One region of the Metabacillus flavus genome, then DNA from elsewhere that is predicted to be linked to it. Evidence: riboswitches for the same ligand, from Rfam matches in the RefSeq annotation. Region 1 holds a riboswitch; the other holds the start of a gene.
What was found. Region 1 has a riboswitch for S-adenosylmethionine ahead of J9317_RS04560 (Na+/H+ antiporter NhaC family protein). Riboswitches for the same ligand answer to the same signal wherever they lie in the genome.
Positions count from the first base shown of each region.

Region 1 (9,401 bases):
TGGTCCTATCCTTTATTTTAGCGGGTATTGCCTGTGCCTTTGCGGCATTATGCTATGCGGAATTTGCGTCTAGTGTCCCGGTCTCTGGCAGTGCTTATACATATAGCTACGCAACGTTCGGCGAGCTGATGGCATGGATTTTGGGTTGGGATTTGCTTTTGGAGTACGGACTTGCCTCTGCATCCGTTGCAAGCGGATGGTCAGGATATTTTCAAGGGCTGCTGGGGGGCTTCGGGATCCATTTGCCGACAGCATTGACCAGTGCCTATTCACCGGAAAATGGAACGTATTTTGATCTTCCGGCTGTCATTATTGCGTTTTTGATTACCTTTCTTCTAACGAAGGGGGTAAGAGAATCCGCGAGGCTTAATGCAATTATGGTTATTATTAAAATTGTGGTGGTTCTTTTATTTATCGCAGTGGCTGTCTGGTATGTAAAGCCTGATAATTGGACGCCATTTATGCCTTTCGGCTTTGGAGGTGTAGCAACTGGCGCTGCAACGGTATTCTTTGCTTATATCGGATTTGATGCTGTTTCCTCTGCTGCGGAAGAGGTTAAAAATCCTCAGAAAAACATGCCAATCGGGATTATCGCTTCTTTAGCCATCTGTACAGTTCTATACATTGCAGTATCGGCGATTTTAACAGGAGTCGTCCCTTATACAGAGCTTAATGTGAAAAATCCGGTTGCTTTTGCTTTGAACTATATCAACCAGGACTGGGTTGCGGGACTGATTTCAATCGGTGCCATTGCCGGGATGACAACAGTTTTACTTGTTATGATGTATGGCCTGTCCCGTCTGTTTTATGCAATCAGCCGTGATGGTCTTCTGCCGAGCGGTTTATCAAAAATCAACAAAAAGACGCAGACTCCTGTCAAAACGACATACCTGGGCTGTTTGCTCGTTTCCCTTTTTGCAGGTTTTATACCGCTTGATGAATTAGCAAATTTAACAAGTATCGGTACTCTGTTTGCCTTTATGTCGGTTTCGATTGGGATCTTGGTTTTAAGAAAATCAGGAGAAGGGATGAAGGCAGGGTTTAAAACTCCATTCGTTCCAGTTGTGCCGATTTTAGCCTTCCTCTCCTGTGCGTATTTAATGCTCCAGCTTCAAATGCAAACTTGGATTGCCTTCCTGATTTGGCTGGCTGCCGGTTTAATTGTTTACTTCGTTTATGGAAGAAAACACAGTTTGTTAAACAAATCATAATTGGATAAAAAAGGCGTGCCGGATGCACGTCTTTTTTTTATTCGTTTGCGCAACCCTAAAAAGAAAAAGGGATGTGTCATGTACGATGAAAAAATGGATTTCCTGTTTTCTTATAGCAGGTATACTTGCAGGGATAGCTGAGCCTAGGCTTGTTTATTCAGCACACCAGCAGGAGCCCGCATATGCAAAGTGGTCTAAAATTGCTATACAAGAGGTTAAGCGTAAGTATCCGGATGCCAAGCTGCTGGATTATAAGCATATTGGCCGCGAAAAATTGGATGATGAATTGGCAGCAGAAAAATTTAAGCTCTGGATACGCCAGGGCAGCAGGGAATTCGGATTATTTGTAACAGTTGAATTTAATGAAAAGACCCAGAAAGTAAAATCCATTCATTTTAAAGAATCCGAACGTTGAAGCGGAAGCAGACCATCTGTAGTGGTCTGCTTTTTTGTAAAGGTTTCTAAATCTCAGAAAGCGGTATTAATTATTATTAGAAAATGCTTGAGACGGGGGAAACCAATGTACAGGAAGGACTTTTACGTTTTCGATGAGAATGGGCCAAAGCCTGCAGTTATTCGGAATTATAAGGAAACAGATTTTGAAGGACTGATTGCCATTCAGCAGAAGATACGGAGGGCTAATGGAATGGAAAAGTCCTTTTTTGAATCAATAGTAATAATTGTAAATATTCGAGTGCTATAATAATTGTCTGAAAACGATACAGTGCCCTTTTATATTAGAAATGAAAGGGTTTTCTATTTTTTGAATAGGAATATTATTTTCTTGAAAAAGTAAAATTCGCATCTTATTTTGTTTGACATTTATCCTGTCAGCCCTTAAGGTAGTAAAAGATTGTTTTTGAAAAGCCAATAAATTAATTCGAACTTCTTATCATGAGAGGCGGAGGGACTGGCCCTGCGATGCCTCGGCAGCGGACTTTTTTTGAAGAGTGCTGTGCCAAATCCAGCAAGCTCCAGAGCTTGGAAGATAAGAAGAGTGTCCTGAAAATTGTGTATTAAGGCCTCTTCTTAAAAGGATAAGAAGGGGTCTTTTTTATAAGGCGGATCTTCCGGCAGCAGGTGATGATAACCAGCAATGCTGGAAAAACAGAATAGCAGCGAGGTGGAGAAAATGGATTTAAATAACGGAACGAAAAGAAATCCGCTGGCTTTATTGCCATTGCTGATTTTTATATCGCTATTTATTTTAGCAGGTGTGATCACTGGGGACTTCTATAAGCTTCCGATGGTTGTAGCGATTCTTGTGGCAGTTGCAGTTGCCCTTTTTATGAATAGAAAAGAAAATTTGACATCAAAAGTTGAACGCTTTGCGAAGGGTGCAGGACATCCTGATATTATGATTATGGTATTTATCTACATCCTGGCCGGCGCTTTCTCGGAAGCGGCAAAAGGAATGGGTGCGGTAGAGTCGACAGTTAACCTGGCTTTAACGTATTTTCCTCAAAGCTTTTTAGTAGTAGGACTTTTCATCATTGCAGCATTTGTCTCAATCTCAATGGGTACATCAATGGGAACTATTGCAGCTCTTGGACCGATTGCAGCAGGAATCAGCGGTGAGACAGAAATTCCGGTTGCTCTGGCTGTTGCTTCTGTTATTGGGGGAGCGATGTTCGGAGACAATTTATCGTTTATTTCCGATACAACGATTGCAGCCGTACGCTCACAGAAAACCGAAATGCTGGACAAGTTTAAAACGAACTTTTTCATCGTCCTGCCGGCAGCAATTGTTACAGTTATCGTCCTGGTTGCCATTTCACTTGGGATGGATTCAGCAGTCGAACCAAAGGAGTTCAGTTTTGTAAAATTGCTCCCTTACATTGGGGTGCTCATCGCAGCACTCGCCGGGTTGAATGTTGTCGCCGTACTGGGCGGGGGAATTGTCTTAACAGGTGTTATCGGTCTGGCAGACGGAAGCTTCAATATCCTGACCTTCTCTCAAACCATGATGAAAGGCATCTCTGGAATGTCAGAGCTTATCATCCTGTCCGTCCTTATTGGAGGTATGGTAGAACTCATCAAGCATAATGGAGGAATTGCCTTCCTGCTGAACGCTATGACGAAAAACATCCGTACAAAAAAAGGCGCAGAGTTTGGAATTGCCGGACTTGTCAGTGCAACAAACCTATCAACTGCGAATAACACGATCTCAATTATCACAGCAGGACCGCTTGCGAAAAATATTGCCGATCAGTACGGCATAGATAAAAGAAAATCAGCAAGCATCTTGGATATTTTCTCTTGCAGTGTGCAGGGGCTGATTCCATACGGTGCCCAAATGCTGGCAGGGGCTCAGCTCGTAAAAGCTTCTCCGCTCAGCATTCTTCCGTACACATTCTATCCGATGCTGACTCTTCTATGCGGTATATTAGCCATAGCATTCGGCTTGCCAAGACTGAAACCGAAAGCTGGACACCGCCAAGCTGAAGCGGGAGAGATGAAAGAGAACTATACCAATTGATATTAAGAGCGGTACCCTTTTTCCAGGGTATCGCTTTTTTTAGTTGATAGAAGGCTGTGAGCAGCTTAGATATAACAAAATGGAGTTTGGAAACAATCCATAAATAGTACAGTTGAGGAATAGGTAAATAAGGGGCAGGAACGGCTAAATAACGTGCGCCGGCGGACAGAAAATGAAACAGCTAAATTTGGTTCCCGAACGGCTAAATAAGCGGGAGGAACGGCTAAATTGAAGAGCCGAACGGCCAAATAACGTGTGCCATCAAACAGAAAAAAATGTACCGGCTAAATAAGTGCTGGGAAGTTCGGAACAGCCAAATAGCGTGCGCCATTTGAAAAAAGTTTTCGGTGAGCACTTCAAAAATCAGCTGTTTGCCCTTTTAACTCCAAATTCCGACAAATTTCGCAAAGGATTGATTAGGTTTCATTAGAAACCTTGATAAACCGCTATTCTGCCTTTTACAACAATTAATGACAAAAACACCATTTTGCAAACATTTATGTTTAGTGATGACTATTTGCTTATGCAGGATGGCAGGGAGATAGCGCTTACAAGTGGAATGTCTCTATCTTAAGACCTTGCATCCAAAACGAGACCAAAGAAGCCTTTTAATAGAACGCCACCATTTCGGCCGCTTTTCAGATTAAAATGATGAAGGAGTCTTTTTAATAAAGGAGTGATCGTTATGGCAAAAGAGGCCAGTCAGAAGAGCGGTAAATCTTATTTGTTTGAAATTCATTTCCTGCGTGCCTTTGCTTGTTTAGCTGTTGTGGCGGTACACGTTTCCGCAACGAATTCTGGTATGAATAACGATACGTATGACTGGTTTTCGTATTTTCTGAACCAGATCGGCCGTTTCGGGACACCAATTTTTGCGGTCATCAGCGGTTTTCTTTTGTTTTTTCAGGTTCGGAATAAAGGATTTCAATTTGGGAAGTTTATGAAATCACGTTTTTCGAAGGTTATTATTCCTTTTATTTTATGGAGTGTTGCATATCGTTATATGATGTACGTTTATAACGGCCAGGGAATTGGCGATCCGATAGAGGAAATCGGGGGGTTTATTCAAGGAAATGCGTTTTATCATTTGTATTTTATTTCAATCGTAGTGCAATTTTATCTTGTTTTTCCACTTCTTCAAAAGCTGTTTAGAACGCAAACGACGATTCTTATTTTCTTGTTTATTTCCTTCTTAATTAGTTACAACCTATACGGAATTAAACCTCCGTTTGAGGGTCCGATTGGAGAATTCATTGCAAGCAAGTCGTTTATGCCGATCTGGATTTTCTACTTTGCCTTCGGTGCATTCCTTGCCTATTACTGGGAAGGGATCCGCAATTTTGCGCAGAAGCGCCCGGTTCAAATGCTTATTCTCGCTCTTGCCGTTTCAGCTGGGGCGGTGATTGAATACAACATGAAGGGGTATGTATCAAACCGCAGGCTTTCTAACCTTGCGAATATACCGCTTCTAAGCATCGCGGCTATTGGAATTTATCCGCTGCTCGCTAAATTTTCAGTTATAAAGCATCCTCTTGTGCTAATTGGCAAGTACTCGATGGGAATCTACCTGATTCACCCTATGGTACTGTATTTGATGGCTAGGCATCTTCCGGAACCCTATTGGAATGTTCAGTATGTCGGCATTATGTACATTGCTGTTATGATCATCTGTGTTGCCGCCATCAGACTGATTACATTCGTTCCGCTTACAACGTTCCTATTGCCTGTGCCGAAAATCAAGAAAACAAGCCAGGAACCGCCGGCAAATGCTGCAGATGCCAGTGCAAGACAGCCTGCGTAATAATGAAAAAAGAGCTCAGTGTTAAGTGCTGGGCTCTTTTCTTTTGTATAGATGTTCAATCATCATCTGGTATCCGTAGAGAAGAACCGCCCACATCATTGATACTCCGAACATATAAGGCGGCTGGAACCTCAGCAGTTTGAAAAGCTTCTTTTTTTGAAAGAAAAAAGCGATTGGGTAAGCGAGAGAAAAATCCAGGATGCTATTGGCCAGCAGATATTTAAGGAAGTTTCCATAGGTCAGATGGAAAATCCATAGCGTCCCGCTTAAGAAGGGACCAAATATAAAGCTTAAGTTTACTCTCGCCTCTTTTTTCCTGCCTCCAGGAACCTTCCAAAATTTCCATGCATCTGCGAACATGCTCTCCACACACAAAATCATGGTGATAAAGATTCCGGACGGCAAAAACCGAAGCAGCCTCTTTTTATTAATGAACACCAGTGTGGAAAGTGAAAGAATGGCCATCAGCCTCTCAGGATGCTTTTTCACTGATTTTTCACTCCTTTAGTTCCAGCAGTCTGTTTCTTTTTACCAGACTTAATATTGGTTATATAAAGATAGATGCCAATCAAAACAGCAAATATAAGCAGGGAAAAAAGGTCATTCATGGAAGAGGTCTTAAGCTCATAACTAAACGTTTTCATCACCATGCTCCATGAATAGCCCTGATAAAAATCGATAAGCGCTATGGAAACAAGAAGAAGAAAAACGATCAGCAAAGCATAGATAACGGTTTTGATTTCCTTCATGATTTTGTTAAGCTTTTTAAGAAACTTCATTGGCAGCACCCTTCTTCTGATTTCTTTTTTTCTTAAGCCAAAGTATGCCCAAAATTAGTGCTGGAAAGACCATTTGAAAGGGGACATGAAGGAAGTAAGGCACGAACATCAGTCCTTCCTGAAAGTGCTCATATTGAGTGTTGGCAATAAACAGGGATGAGGCGATCATGGCTACTCCATAAATCAGCACGGGAGGAATCGGATTTTTTGTTCCTGTAATTTCCATTGTGCCTCTAAGTGCTGCATAGAAAAACATAAACACTTTTGTAAATCCCACGATTATCATAAGAACGACCACAATTGAATCAAGACGCTGAATAAAATCCGATATATTGATCAGCGAGACGGTTGCAAGAATCGGAAATACGAAGCTTTTTGTCATTTCTGCCCCAAGAATGGAAACATGGAGCAGAGCGGTAGTGCTTAGAATCAAGGTGGCAAAAAAGATAGAAGAAAGGGTCACTTTGATGAGCTTGGCACTATCCTGAACAAGCGGAAAGAACATCGTAAAAACGACCATTTCTCCGAATGGAAAAGTCATGACCGCAGGGAAAATTGTTTTCAAAATGGGCATTGGACCATTTTCTGCAATCGGCAAAAGTTCATGAATATCCACAATTCCTGATATAATTTCAAATGCTACTATGATGAAAAAGGGGATCGTGATGCTATAAAATAATGGTTTTGAGACACCGGCAAATACATGAAACCTTTTAATCGCTATATACATAACAGCAAGCATCATAAAACTGCTGATCACGATTAAGAAGGTTTCATCATAAGCAGTGATGATCAGCAATTCACCGAAGTCTCTGAGAACGCGTGCACAGATGTACAAAAAGTACAGAATGTAAAGAGAGGAGGCGATGGTTCCGGCTTTCTTTCCCAGGAGCATGATGAGAATTCCAACCATCGTTTTTTTACCTGAAAGCTTTGTCAGCCCAATATACATTAAAAACAGCGGGATGCTTGCTGCATAGCTAAGCAATACCGCGAGCCATGCGTCTTTCATCGCCTGCTTTGCAGGATCCAAAAGGATTGCACTGCCGATTTCAAATATGAAAATTAAATAAAACATCTCCTTGGCAGTCACTTTGCTCATTCTGATCCCTCTTTACATATGACTTTCAACCACGCCGCCTCTCAGCAGTTCAGTAGAAACATCCACGGTAATTTCTGCTTCTTGAAAGAGCTGATCCCAGTGATTTTCTACTTCTTTCCATTTCTTTTTATCCTTGGATGCCAGTGATTGCCCAAATCCAAAAATATCTGAATGATGATCCTGTGCGATTTGTACGGTTCGCTCTATTTCCATTTTGAGCTTGCTTGTCATTCTTCTTTCCAAATCCCGTATCATCTCCTCTGTAAGCTTCTTTTTTTTCATGCAGCCAAGAGAGTACAATTCACTTCTTGTATGAACCTTTATGCGGATTTCAGCTTTCCTATCTTTAACTGAGACACGATTATAGGATTTTGAAAAAGGCAATTCATATGAAATGTGTTCATGTTCACAAGGAGCATTAACAAATGTCCGCCGGATTTGATTTTGGAGGATCAGCATCGCCTTCGTTTCCTCTGACCCTATCCAGTAAAGCAGCTTAGAATCTTTTCCGAATACGGCGGTATACCCGACAGCGGTTGAATAAGGCTCGCTTTGTTCGATGTTTTCCTGTTTAGTAAATACCTTTGGATCGCCATAATTAAAAATTCCAGGCATAACCGCATACGTTCCCTTACGGTCATTGGCTTTTGCCCAATCAACGATGTTGACTTTAGTGACAGTTCCGTAATTCTCCATGTTGTTCTCGAGCTTTCCAATTGCCGATAAAGCTGGTACCTTCGTTAAAGGAGGAAGGGCTGATAGCACCTCTAGTGCTGTCTGATCCTTGGCCGTCAGAAGCAGAAGGCTGCTTCTGATTTCAGAACCGCGTTCTAAATGTTCGATAATCTCGTTAATTCCTCTTTTTGCCAGACTCTCACCAATGACAACCACCGATAGATGGCTGTAGAAAGTCCTCCTTGAAATTTTAGAGACGGCAGACTGAAAAGCTTCGTTAATGGAAGGGCCATCACCAACCATGTTAATGACCGGTATCGCTTTGCCGCCAGGTGACATTCCAGCTCCAGTTGATATTTCACTCGGATCTACAAGCTGAAGAGTGACCTGATATCCATCATTTGCTTCATCCATGCCAATTCCTATTACAATGGACATATCATTCAGCTCCTGCTGGGTGCCGCATGATGAAAGGAGGGGGAGAATGCAGAGAATCAAAATCCATTTTCTCACGGCTTGCCTCCTCCTTTTTCAGCCTGGGTCCCTTTCGACATGTAGGGAGTTCCAAGAGTCGTAAGGTGATAAAGGTGTCCCATGAACATAATGGTGGCCAGCAACAATCCATAATATCCGAGGAAGTAAGTAACGAACATTAAAATAAAGCGGACCATCCTGGCTGTGATGGCTAAACTGTAGTTCGGCAGGGTAAAGCTTGAGATGGCCGTGATAGATACGACAATTACTACGGCTGTTGAAACAAGTCCTGCCTGCACGGTTGTTTGTCCGATAACAAGTGCTCCCACAATGGAAACGGCTTGACCGATTGCCCGGGGAAGCCTTACCCCAGCTTCCCTTAAAATCTCAAAGGTTATCTCCATGATGAGTACTTCAATGAGTGCAGGAAAGGGAACACCCTCCCGCTGAGAATAAAGACTGATAAGCAAAGATGTAGGGATTAGAGCCTGATGATGGGTAATCATCCCGATATAAATAGATGGCGCAAAAACGGACAGGAAAAAAGCGGCATAGCGCAGAAATAAAATAAGCTTTCCCGCCATATTGGATTGATATTGATCCTCGGGAGAGTAAAAGTAATGCTTAAAGCTTGTTGGGCACAATAATACAAAAGGTGTGCCATCCACCAGCAGCGCTATTCTTCCGGCAATCAGGCTGCTTACGACCTCGTCGGGCCTTTCCGTATTGTTCATAGTGGGGAACAGCGTAATTTGGTGATCTTCCAAAAGCCTCTCGATGTAACCGGACTCCAAAACGATTTTCGCTTCATTGCTTGTTAATCGCTCTTTTACCAATCTCAGTGTCTCTGGACTTACTTTGCCTTCGATGTACATTAGAT
Region 1 covers NZ_JAGVRK010000001.1:853,675-863,075, forward strand. Annotated here, with positions in the region: gene bcaP (branched-chain amino acid transporter BcaP) at 1-1,211, shown strand, start outside; gene J9317_RS04550 (YqzG/YhdC family protein) at 1,297-1,626, shown strand; gene J9317_RS21005 (hypothetical protein) at 1,732-1,914, shown strand; SAM riboswitch class I at 2,098-2,206, shown strand; gene J9317_RS04560 (Na+/H+ antiporter NhaC family protein) at 2,344-3,690, shown strand; gene J9317_RS04565 (acyltransferase) at 4,376-5,491, shown strand; gene J9317_RS04570 (hypothetical protein) at 5,513-5,980, opposite strand; gene J9317_RS04575 (hypothetical protein) at 5,977-6,270, opposite strand; gene J9317_RS04580 (GerAB/ArcD/ProY family transporter) at 6,257-7,372, opposite strand; gene J9317_RS04585 (Ger(x)C family spore germination protein) at 7,385-8,560, opposite strand; gene J9317_RS04590 (spore germination protein) at 8,557-9,401, opposite strand, start outside.

Region 2 (9,401 bases), 420 kb from region 1:
CACCTCAAGCTTAATCGGGCTCAGCTTGTTTGCAACAGATCTGAGTTCTTTGGAAATCGCCTTAACTTCTTCATCTGACGCTTCAAATGGCGTCTTCAGAGTCAAGTGCGGCGGAATGAGCGCGTAATGAGGGTCATAGCGTTTTCGGTAGGAATTCGCCAGATCTTGAAGTTTTTTTGCCGGAAATAGGACAATTCCATATTTCATACAGGTTCCCTCCAGTAGTAGGTAGTATTTAATTAAAACATGGCTTTAAGCGCCTTAGGAAGCAGAGGCTGCCAATGTGTCCATGTGTGGTCCCCATCAAATTCTTCATATGTGTAAGGAAATCCTTTTTTTTCGATCGCTTTTTGCAATTTGCGATTCGGTTCGATGAAATTCTGCACTTCTCCAGCTGTGGTTTTGACTTCTGTTTCCTTCTCGCCCACCTGATGATAGATGGTCAAACTCGGATCTGCATCATATTGCTCCACAGCATTCAGAACCTTCTCGTCTGCATAAGGAGACTGCATAATGATTTTACCAAAAATACTCGGATAGTCGAGTGCTGTCATAAATCCGACTGTGGCAGCAAGTGAATCCCCAATGAGTGCGCGGCCCTGTCCGACTTGATATGTAGGGAACTCCCGGTCAAGAAACGGGACTAGTTCATGAGCAAGAAACCGTTTATAAGCAGAAAATTTTTCGCCATCCGGATGATATTTTGCGCGGCGGTCCTGTACGTTCTTATATGGGATGCCGACAATGATGACATTTTCAGTTTCGCCGTTTTCAAGCAGTGATTCATACTGGCGGGCAATGCGCCCAAGCCTGAAATAATCCTGTCCATCCTGCGCAATCAGCAAACTGTACTTATACAGCGGTGAATAGCTTTTAGGCAGGTATGTAAGAACAGTCAGTTCTTCGTTCAATGCTTCTGAAAAAAAGGAAGATTCTTTGACAATTCCAGTTTGCTTCTCCACAGGTAAGTCCTCCAGGTGAGTTAAGTAAGGTTTGTACTTAGTTTTTGCGTCTAGCTCCGGCGCCTAGCCCCTCGAGGTCATAAGCCACTCAACCTCCGAAAGGAAAAAACACCTTTCTCCGGCTGATTGTCTTATGCTTGTCGGGGGCCTGCAGGAGGCAGGTCAGTTCTGCGTTGCGGCAGGACGCCGCGCACTTAGCAGAACATCCTTCCTTGAGGAGCCTCCGCTTTTGGAATGTGATGGATAAGTTGTTTCTACTTTGTTTTTGCGTCTAGCTCCGGCGCCTAGCCCCTCGAGGTCATAAGCCACTCAACCTACGAAAGGAAAAAACGCCTTTCTCCGGCTGATTGTCTTATGCTTGTCGGGGCTGAGCAAGGCGCCTCCGCTTTTGGTTTTTGTATTCGCTTCCACCTATTTTATCATGATTTAAGAAAAAATGCTTTTCCGGAGAAATCAGGAAAGTTTACATGAATCGCTTGTAAAATTCATAGAATTGCGTTAAAGTTATAAAAAATTCATAATATTTCGGACGATTTATTCTTATCCAGAGAGGTGGAGGGACTGGCCCTGCGAAACCTCAGCAACCGGCAGAACGCTCTAGGCGTGCCAAGGTGCTAAATCCAGCAAGCGAGCTTGGGAGATGAGAAGAAGAACTGTTAAGCGACAAGCCTTCTTCTTATTTTTAAGAGGAAGGCTTTTTTGTATTCTTATTCTGCAGAAACGAGGGTGTAAAATGACAAAACATACTGAAACGATCCTAGCCCAAATCGGCAACCGCAGTGAACAGACAACTGGCGCGGTAAATCCCCCCATTTATTTAACGACGGCTTACCGTCATGCGGGAATCGGGGAATCGACCGGTTTTGATTACATACGAACCGGCAACCCGACCCGGTCCATTGCGGAAAAAGCATTAGCCGATTTAGAAGGAGGAGACCAGGGCTTTGCTTTCAGCTCTGGGATGGGGGCGATCCAAACGATTATGGCCCTATTCAAAACCGGAGATGATTTGATCGTTTCTTCCGATATTTATGGAGGAACGTACCGGCTGTTTGAACAGGAATGGCGCAAATATGGGCTAACCTTTCAATACGATACCTTTACAGATCTTGAAAGCGCAGAAGCACGCATCCTGCCGAATACAAAAGCCATTTTTCTGGAGACGCCAACCAACCCGCTCATGCAGGAAGCGGATGTTGCTGCAGTAGCAGAAGTGGCGAAGCGCCACGGCCTGCTGCTGATTGTAGATAACACGTTTTACACACCGGTCATTCAGCAGCCGCTAAAAAGCGGAGCCGATATCGTCATCCACAGTGCAACAAAATACCTTGGAGGGCACAATGATCTCCTTGCTGGGATCGTTGTAGCAAAAGGGCAGGAGCTTTGTGCGGAACTCGCTTCCCATCATAATGCGATCGGTGCGGTTCTTGCACCGTTTGATTCATGGCTTTTGATCCGCGGATTAAAAACGCTCGCGCTTCGGATGAGGCAGCATGAACAGAATGCAGCTGAAGTAGCCGGATTCCTGGAAGAAGCCCCGGAGGTAACCGATGTACTTTATCCGGGCCGAGGAGGCATGCTGTCGTTCCGGATCGCGAAGGAGGAATGGGTAAATCCATTCTTAAAAAATTTGAAGACGATTACGTTCGCAGAAAGTCTTGGCGGAGTTGAGAGTTTGATGACGTATCCGGCCACACAGACGCATATGGATATACCAGAAGAAATTCGTACGGCAAACGGTGTCTGTAATAGGCTTCTGCGTTTCTCGGTAGGAATCGAGCACGCAGAAGATCTCAAAGCTGATTTGAATCAGGCATTCCAGGCTGTGAAGGAGGAGGAAAAAATTGAGCAATACTGATTGGTCCATCCAGACAAAGCTGCTGCACAATAGCCATAAAACGGATAAAGAAACGGGAGGGGTGAGCGTTCCCGTACACTTATCGTCCACCTTTCACCAGTCTGATTTTGATCAATTCGGAAAATACGATTATGCCCGATCAGGGAACCCGACGAGAGAAGTGCTTGAGAACGCAATTGCCGATCTTGAAGGCGGAACGAGAGGATTTGCATTTTCATCCGGTATGAGCGCGATTTCGACTGCCTTTCTTTTATTATCAAAAGGAGATCATGTCCTGGTGACGGAGGATGTTTACGGCGGAACGTACCGGATGGTGACGGAGGTTTTGAGCAGGTTTGGAATCGAATATACATTTGTGGATATGACCGACCTTCACAATGTTGCGTCGAAAATCCGTCCGAATACAAAAGTGATTTATTTAGAAACGCCATCCAACCCGCTGCTGAAAATTACGGATATCCAAGGAATTGTAAAGCTTGCGAAAGCCAATAACTGTTTAACGTTTCTGGATAATACGTTTTTAACACCTGCTTTGCAGCGTCCGCTGGGGCTAGGAGTAGACATTGTTCTTCACAGCGCCACGAAATTTTTAGCGGGACACAGTGATGTCGTGGCAGGGCTCGCTGCTGTAAAAGATGAAGAGCTTGGAAACCAGCTGTACAAACTCCAAAATTCCTTTGGAGCCATTCTCGGGGCACAGGATTCCTGGCTTGTGCTGAGGGGCCTGAAAACTCTTCACGTCCGTTTGAAGCAATCGACCGAATCTGCCCATAAGCTGGCCGCATTCTTGTCAAGGCATCCGGCTGTAGAAGAAGTCTATTATCCGGGTCTTTCCTTCCATCCCGGCTGTTCCGTACAGCGTTATCAGGCAGATGGACCGGGTGCCGTGCTTTCCTTCAGGCTGTCTGATGAGGATGCCGTTCGAAAGCTCGTCCAAAACGTCCAGCTTCCGGTTTTTGCAGTGAGCCTCGGCGCCGTAGAAACCATTCTCTCTTATCCTGCTAAGATGTCACATGCGGCAATGCCGAGGGAAGAGCGGTATGCAAGAGGAATTACCGACGGATTGCTCCGAGTCAGTGTAGGGCTTGAGAAAGCGGAGGACCTGATTCAGGACTTTGGATCAGCTCTGGATTTGCTGCCGAAAACGAAGCCGCTGCAGTACGCGCGTGTTCAGGGAAGCGGGCGTGGGTGAGGGGCTGAGGTGCTAGCTGAACGGGGTGTCTGGTGGTGGCTGACCCTCACTCTGGTAAAGAAGTAAAGCTCCGGCACCATATCGTTTAAACCTTACTGCGGCAAGGTCTGGCAGAGAACAGTCTTTGTCCCCTGCTGCGGTGAAGAATGTGGGGACTGGCACGGTGCCAGTCCCCTTAAATTTTACCGGACTAAAGCTCCGGTACCAAATCTGCAGACCGCTTCTGCGCATGGTTTTCAGAAAGCAGCCCTCTGTCCCCTGATGCGGTGAAGCAGTAAGGGTCAGGCACCAAATTTTTGATCATTATGATAAATTCCAGAAAGAACGATAGGTGAAGAACCATGCATCAAAATATTCTATTAAGTTCAATCTTTAGCCAGCTTGAAGTTGCAAATCGCTCTATTATAGAAATGGCCGTGCTTTTAGATGAGGATGATTTAAACTGGAGATACCAAGATAAGAAGCGATCCCTGGGTGAATTGCTGAATCATCTATCCCTTCTCTATCGCGCTGATTATTTAATTATGGAAGAAGCCTCAAAGGATGAGATGGGGGACTATTATCAATCTAATCCATTTAGAAGTACTGAGGATGTAATCAAAACGCTCCAAGTGAATTTTGAGGCTCTAAAAGCAGCCTATTATTCTTTCAGAGAAGATGAGCTGGAGGAAATGAAAATTTCCTATTGGGGGACTGCATACTCACGATATGAATGGCTCCTTGAAATCCTGGGGCACATGTACCATCACAGGGCTCAGCTGCATTTTTATTTAGAAGCGCTTGGGAAAAGCCCTCAAGTCCGATTATTTGAGTGATGGGCAAGAACCTCTCTTCAGCCACTCCAAACCTGTAGATACTGTGATGATATATGCTTGTTAAAGAGGAAAAACCGCGGAACAGGTTATCCGCGGTTTTTAAATGGTTTCCTTCTTATTTATTTCCTCCAGCACGTAGATGATTTTGTTATTTTGCTCTATGATTTTTTTGTTTTGGTCTCTTAACTTGGTGAAATCATATAAGAATACAATCAAAATAATCGTGATTAGAAATGTCAGTTCCACACCTCACTATTAATTGGCTGCTTCCCCTGCCGTGTCCATTTTGTCCTTAAACGCGGAAGAGGGCCTCATAGCCGCTGTGAATAGCAGCAGGGAGAGAAACACCATAAAACCTGACCCCGAAATAATCACGATTCTCAAAGAAAACCAATCCCCGGCTAGTCCAATTCCAAATACAAAAACCACTTGAATGAGCGAGATCACCATGCCAAGCGCACTTCCCACCCGTCCCATGATGTCTGACGGAACGTGATCCTGATAAAACGTCCAAATACCTGTGTTCGCAAACGCCATAAAGAAGGCAAGAATGAAAAAACCGATGGCCGCCCATAAAAATGAGGAGGAGAGGGAGTAAATAAGGTACCCTCCTGCAATCATCAATCCTCCGCAGGCGATCAGTACAGATGGGGACAGTTTTCTTACGGCAAACCGATTAATAAAAGATCCCATTAGTAATCCTATGCCGGAAATACTGACAAGCAGACCATAAGCGCTGTCAGAAAGCATCAGGATTTCCCGGGAAAACACCACTTCCTGCGAATCGAGAGCGGCCGCCATCATCATGAGTCCGTTAAAGAGGAGATACACACTCATGACGTAGCGTGCTGATTTCATATAACCTATGACCATCCGCCAGTCATCTGCCAAGACGGAAAAAGAAACTCTTTTTTTAGGAGAATGCCCAGCCGTTCCGAGATGAGGCAATAGGAAAAGAAGAAGCGCAGAAATCATAAAAGTAAAAGAGTTAGCTAAAAAGGCAAATTCCGGCTGTCCAGTCATGAACAGCAGTCCGGCAAGAGCCGGGCCGAGTATAAATGAACCGGACCATGCGAGGCTCTTATATGAATTAAAAACTTGCCGGTCTTTAGAAGGAATCAGCCTGGCAGAGTATGCTGTTGCAGCAGGATCATAAACCGCATCTGCCATGCAAATGAGAAAGACTAGCACATAAATAGTGGGAAGGGTAGGTGCGGCTAAAATAAGCAGCTCAAGCACCGCTCTCATGAAATCCAGTCCAATCATTAGATTTCTCTGAGAATACCGGTCTATTAAGCTGCCTGCCCAAAACGAAGTCAGGATACCTGCAAGAGGACGTATTATATATAGTCCGGCGACAGCAGCTGCGGAACCAGTCATGTTGTAAACCATCATGTTCAGGGGGATGAAATAGATCCAGTCTCCGAGATTGGAGATGCCGGTTGAGGTTAATAGAAGGGCTGTTTTTTTATTCATCTCATTGCCCCCTTTAAAGGATATTTTAACCACTTTATACCATTGGAAGGTAGGAAGCAATGGGAAAATGAAAAAACTGGCAGTCCATCTTTAACTTTGCAGGGAAAAAAGAATAGCAGAAGGAAAGCCTATTAGGGGAATAGAAGTAATTAACGGAATCCATATGTTCTTGAGGAGGAAGAAAATGAAGGAAGATTGGAAACCTGAAGGATATTCCAGCGTCTCTCCGTATCTCATTGTTTCAAATGCACAAGCAGTGATTGAGTTTGCCGAAAAAGTATTGAATGGAACAGCCCACCGCCGCAAAAATAGACAAGATGGCTCAATAATGCATGTTGAATTGAAAATTGACGATTCAGTTGTTATGTTGGGGGAAGCTACAGAAAATTGGTCAGGGGCTCAAAATCATCTTCACGTATACGTTCCGGACGTTCATGCAACCTACAATCTTGCTGTTGAAGCAGGCTATGAATCTGTACAGGAACCGGAAATCCATGGGGATGAACCCGATAAGCGGGCAGGAATATTGGATCCCTGCGGCAATACATGGTGGATTGCCACACAGGTAAAATAAAAACGGACTTCCATATCAAGAAGTCCGTCTTTTTTCTAATTCAATTCTAAAAAGTCATACACATCTCCGCCATCAAACCCTGCTCCAAGGATGACACCATCCGGGAAAAGCTCCGCATGCTTCGATACGAACTCTTTAACGAAAATGATCATCGTCGCCGCACCTAAAAATAAGCCAGCCGGGAGATGCTCCTCTAATAGCTGATAAATTGGCTTGTAGACAGGAAAATAAGGTTCGACTGACAGTGGTGCATAATCCTTTGCCAATGCCCAGTCACCTTCCTCATCCCATTCCTCTGACCCTGCCACATACAAACTGATTGTGTCAGCCGTCTCATAGAGCGAAAAGGTTATCGCTTCTAATGAAGCAGGAGGTTTTTTTTCTGAGAGAAGCTCTGTCAGCCATACTTCGAATTCCTGAAAACTCGCATCAAACTCGTTCTCGATTTCCGCGAGATGGCTTTTAATCCCCAGCTTCCCTGACCGTGTCACAATCCATTGCTTGCCGTCCTGTACACCAGCCACCTCATCAATGGCATCATATATAGCGTCGGTAAAAGCTTCTGTTTTAGCCATTCCCATTCACTCCTAATTTAATAGTTCAGCAGCCCTCGGGTCCGCAAGAGGCTCCCTCAATCATACCGCCGTTCGCCTCATCCTCAATTACTTGTTCAATCGATTCTTTTGAATGGAGGCCCTGGAGCTTTTGGGTCCCAATAATAAAGGTCGGAACCGCTTGAATTTCCTTTGTTCTTGCCAGATTCAGTGCTTCTTTATGATCCTGCACATACGTGCCGCCAGTAATCGCATCCTGAAAAGCTGCTTCATTTAAGCCAAGCTCGCGGACAATTCCGGTCAGAACATTCACATCCCCGATATTCTGGCCCTCCTGCCAATAAGCCTTAAACACCGCATCCACATATGCCTGACCCTCGCCATGCTCCTTCGCAAACTGATAGCCCTGATGCGCAAGATGCGTATGCGGAACCGGATCCAAATCCATCGGAAGCTCCATCTCCACACCAAACCGCTGTGCCAGCGGCTGAACCGACTGCTTATATGCCTGCTGAATATAATCGCTATTCGGAGACATCCCCTCCATCGGATAAGGACGAAGCTCAAAAGGCATAAACTCTACCTCTACATCCTTCCCTTCCACCGCTTGCCGAAGCGGCTCCTCTCCAATAAAACAGAAAGGGCATACAAAATCCGAAAAAACCTGTATCTTAACCGTCATCTGAAGTTCCTCCTCGTCATTGATAGACTCATTGTAGCAAAAGGGCTTAGAGAAGACGATTTATTTGGATAAGTTATTGACAGGGCAGGGGCGGGGAAATATAATAGAGAAAGTCAGCTGAGAGATGCTGCAACTACATATTACGATTCCTTAGCTCAGCTGGGAGAGCGCTACCTTGACAGGGTAGAGGTCGCTGGTTCGAACCCAGTAGGAATCATTCTAGGAAGAGTTGCTTTTAGGAGCAACTTTTTTTGTTTATGGCTTAGAGGCAAAATCTTATTTAATTGCACATTTTTGATTAAAGAGGGCGAGGCAAAAGCAGATAAAAGAAGAGGGTTCGAATCCCTCCCAGATCATATGGGAATGGAGTTGCTTTTGAAGCAGCTCTATTTTTATTTGGTAACTTGAGCCTTTTTATTTCAGGTGGAAGAGCGCTGCCTTAACAGGGTGGAGGGCGGGGGTTCAATCCCCTTTCAAGTCACCATACATAAAATACCTAAACCTCATGTCCCGATTGTTTTGAAAAATTTCTTAATAAATTAATAAATCTAACTAAAGGTGCTATAAATATTACTTTTGTGAAATTCAATTCCCTGAGGATAAGATTCCTCTCCTTAAAGATCAATTAAGAAGTCTTTCCAATTATGAAATAATTACGCAATCGATCAGTTAAGAAATGCATCCTTAAATAAGGAACTATGAAAGGTAGTTTCCACAGAGAGCTAAGTAAAAAAACATTAAAGATGAATGATAATTCAATGCTTCCATTAATACCAAATGGAGCAAGCCAAGAGAAAGGATTAATTCTTCTTGAGGCCAAAGCACATACAAGAGAGACTCATTCAAAGATTCAAGCAACATCGCTTACGAGCATAACGAAAATTAAAGAAGCGATAAAGATGATATAAGTAGAATTTGGCTTAGTTCCTCAATTGACCCATGGATCAATAAATACTATCAACTTGCAAACAGATATATTTATAAATTCTTAATGGAATAATAGAAATCCCAACATGACTATTATTTATTAATTTTATAAAAGATAAAACTCATATCCAAACTTCAAAAGAGGAATGGATCAGACCTTATCATAAAGTTTTTCAAGAGTTAGATATTAAACACGAATCCAAATTGCTTTCAAAAGTGGTTTCTCTTTACCTTCCGTTGATTGTCTAGATGTATTTATTTAGGCATTATAAAAGTTATTGTTTTTTTCTAATGTAAATCATTCAGAAGAACAAAACACGGAGAATAAATAATGAAAAATACAAGAGGAACATAGCAGAGG
Region 2 covers NZ_JAGVRK010000001.1:1,272,866-1,282,266, forward strand. Annotated here, with positions in the region: gene J9317_RS06615 (YjcG family protein) at 1-207, opposite strand, end outside; gene J9317_RS06620 (alpha/beta hydrolase) at 240-962, opposite strand; SAM riboswitch class I at 1,500-1,609, shown strand; gene J9317_RS06625 (methionine biosynthesis PLP-dependent protein) at 1,696-2,820, shown strand; gene metC (cystathionine beta-lyase) at 2,807-4,012, shown strand; gene J9317_RS06635 (DinB family protein) at 4,354-4,827, shown strand; gene J9317_RS06640 (MFS transporter) at 5,083-6,303, opposite strand; gene J9317_RS06645 (VOC family protein) at 6,488-6,877, shown strand; gene J9317_RS06650 (hypothetical protein) at 6,913-7,452, opposite strand; gene J9317_RS06655 (DsbA family oxidoreductase) at 7,478-8,113, opposite strand; tRNA gene J9317_RS06660 (tRNA-Val) at 8,258-8,330, shown strand.
Region 2: another riboswitch for S-adenosylmethionine. It lies ahead of J9317_RS06625 (methionine biosynthesis PLP-dependent protein); the one in region 1 lies ahead of J9317_RS04560 (Na+/H+ antiporter NhaC family protein).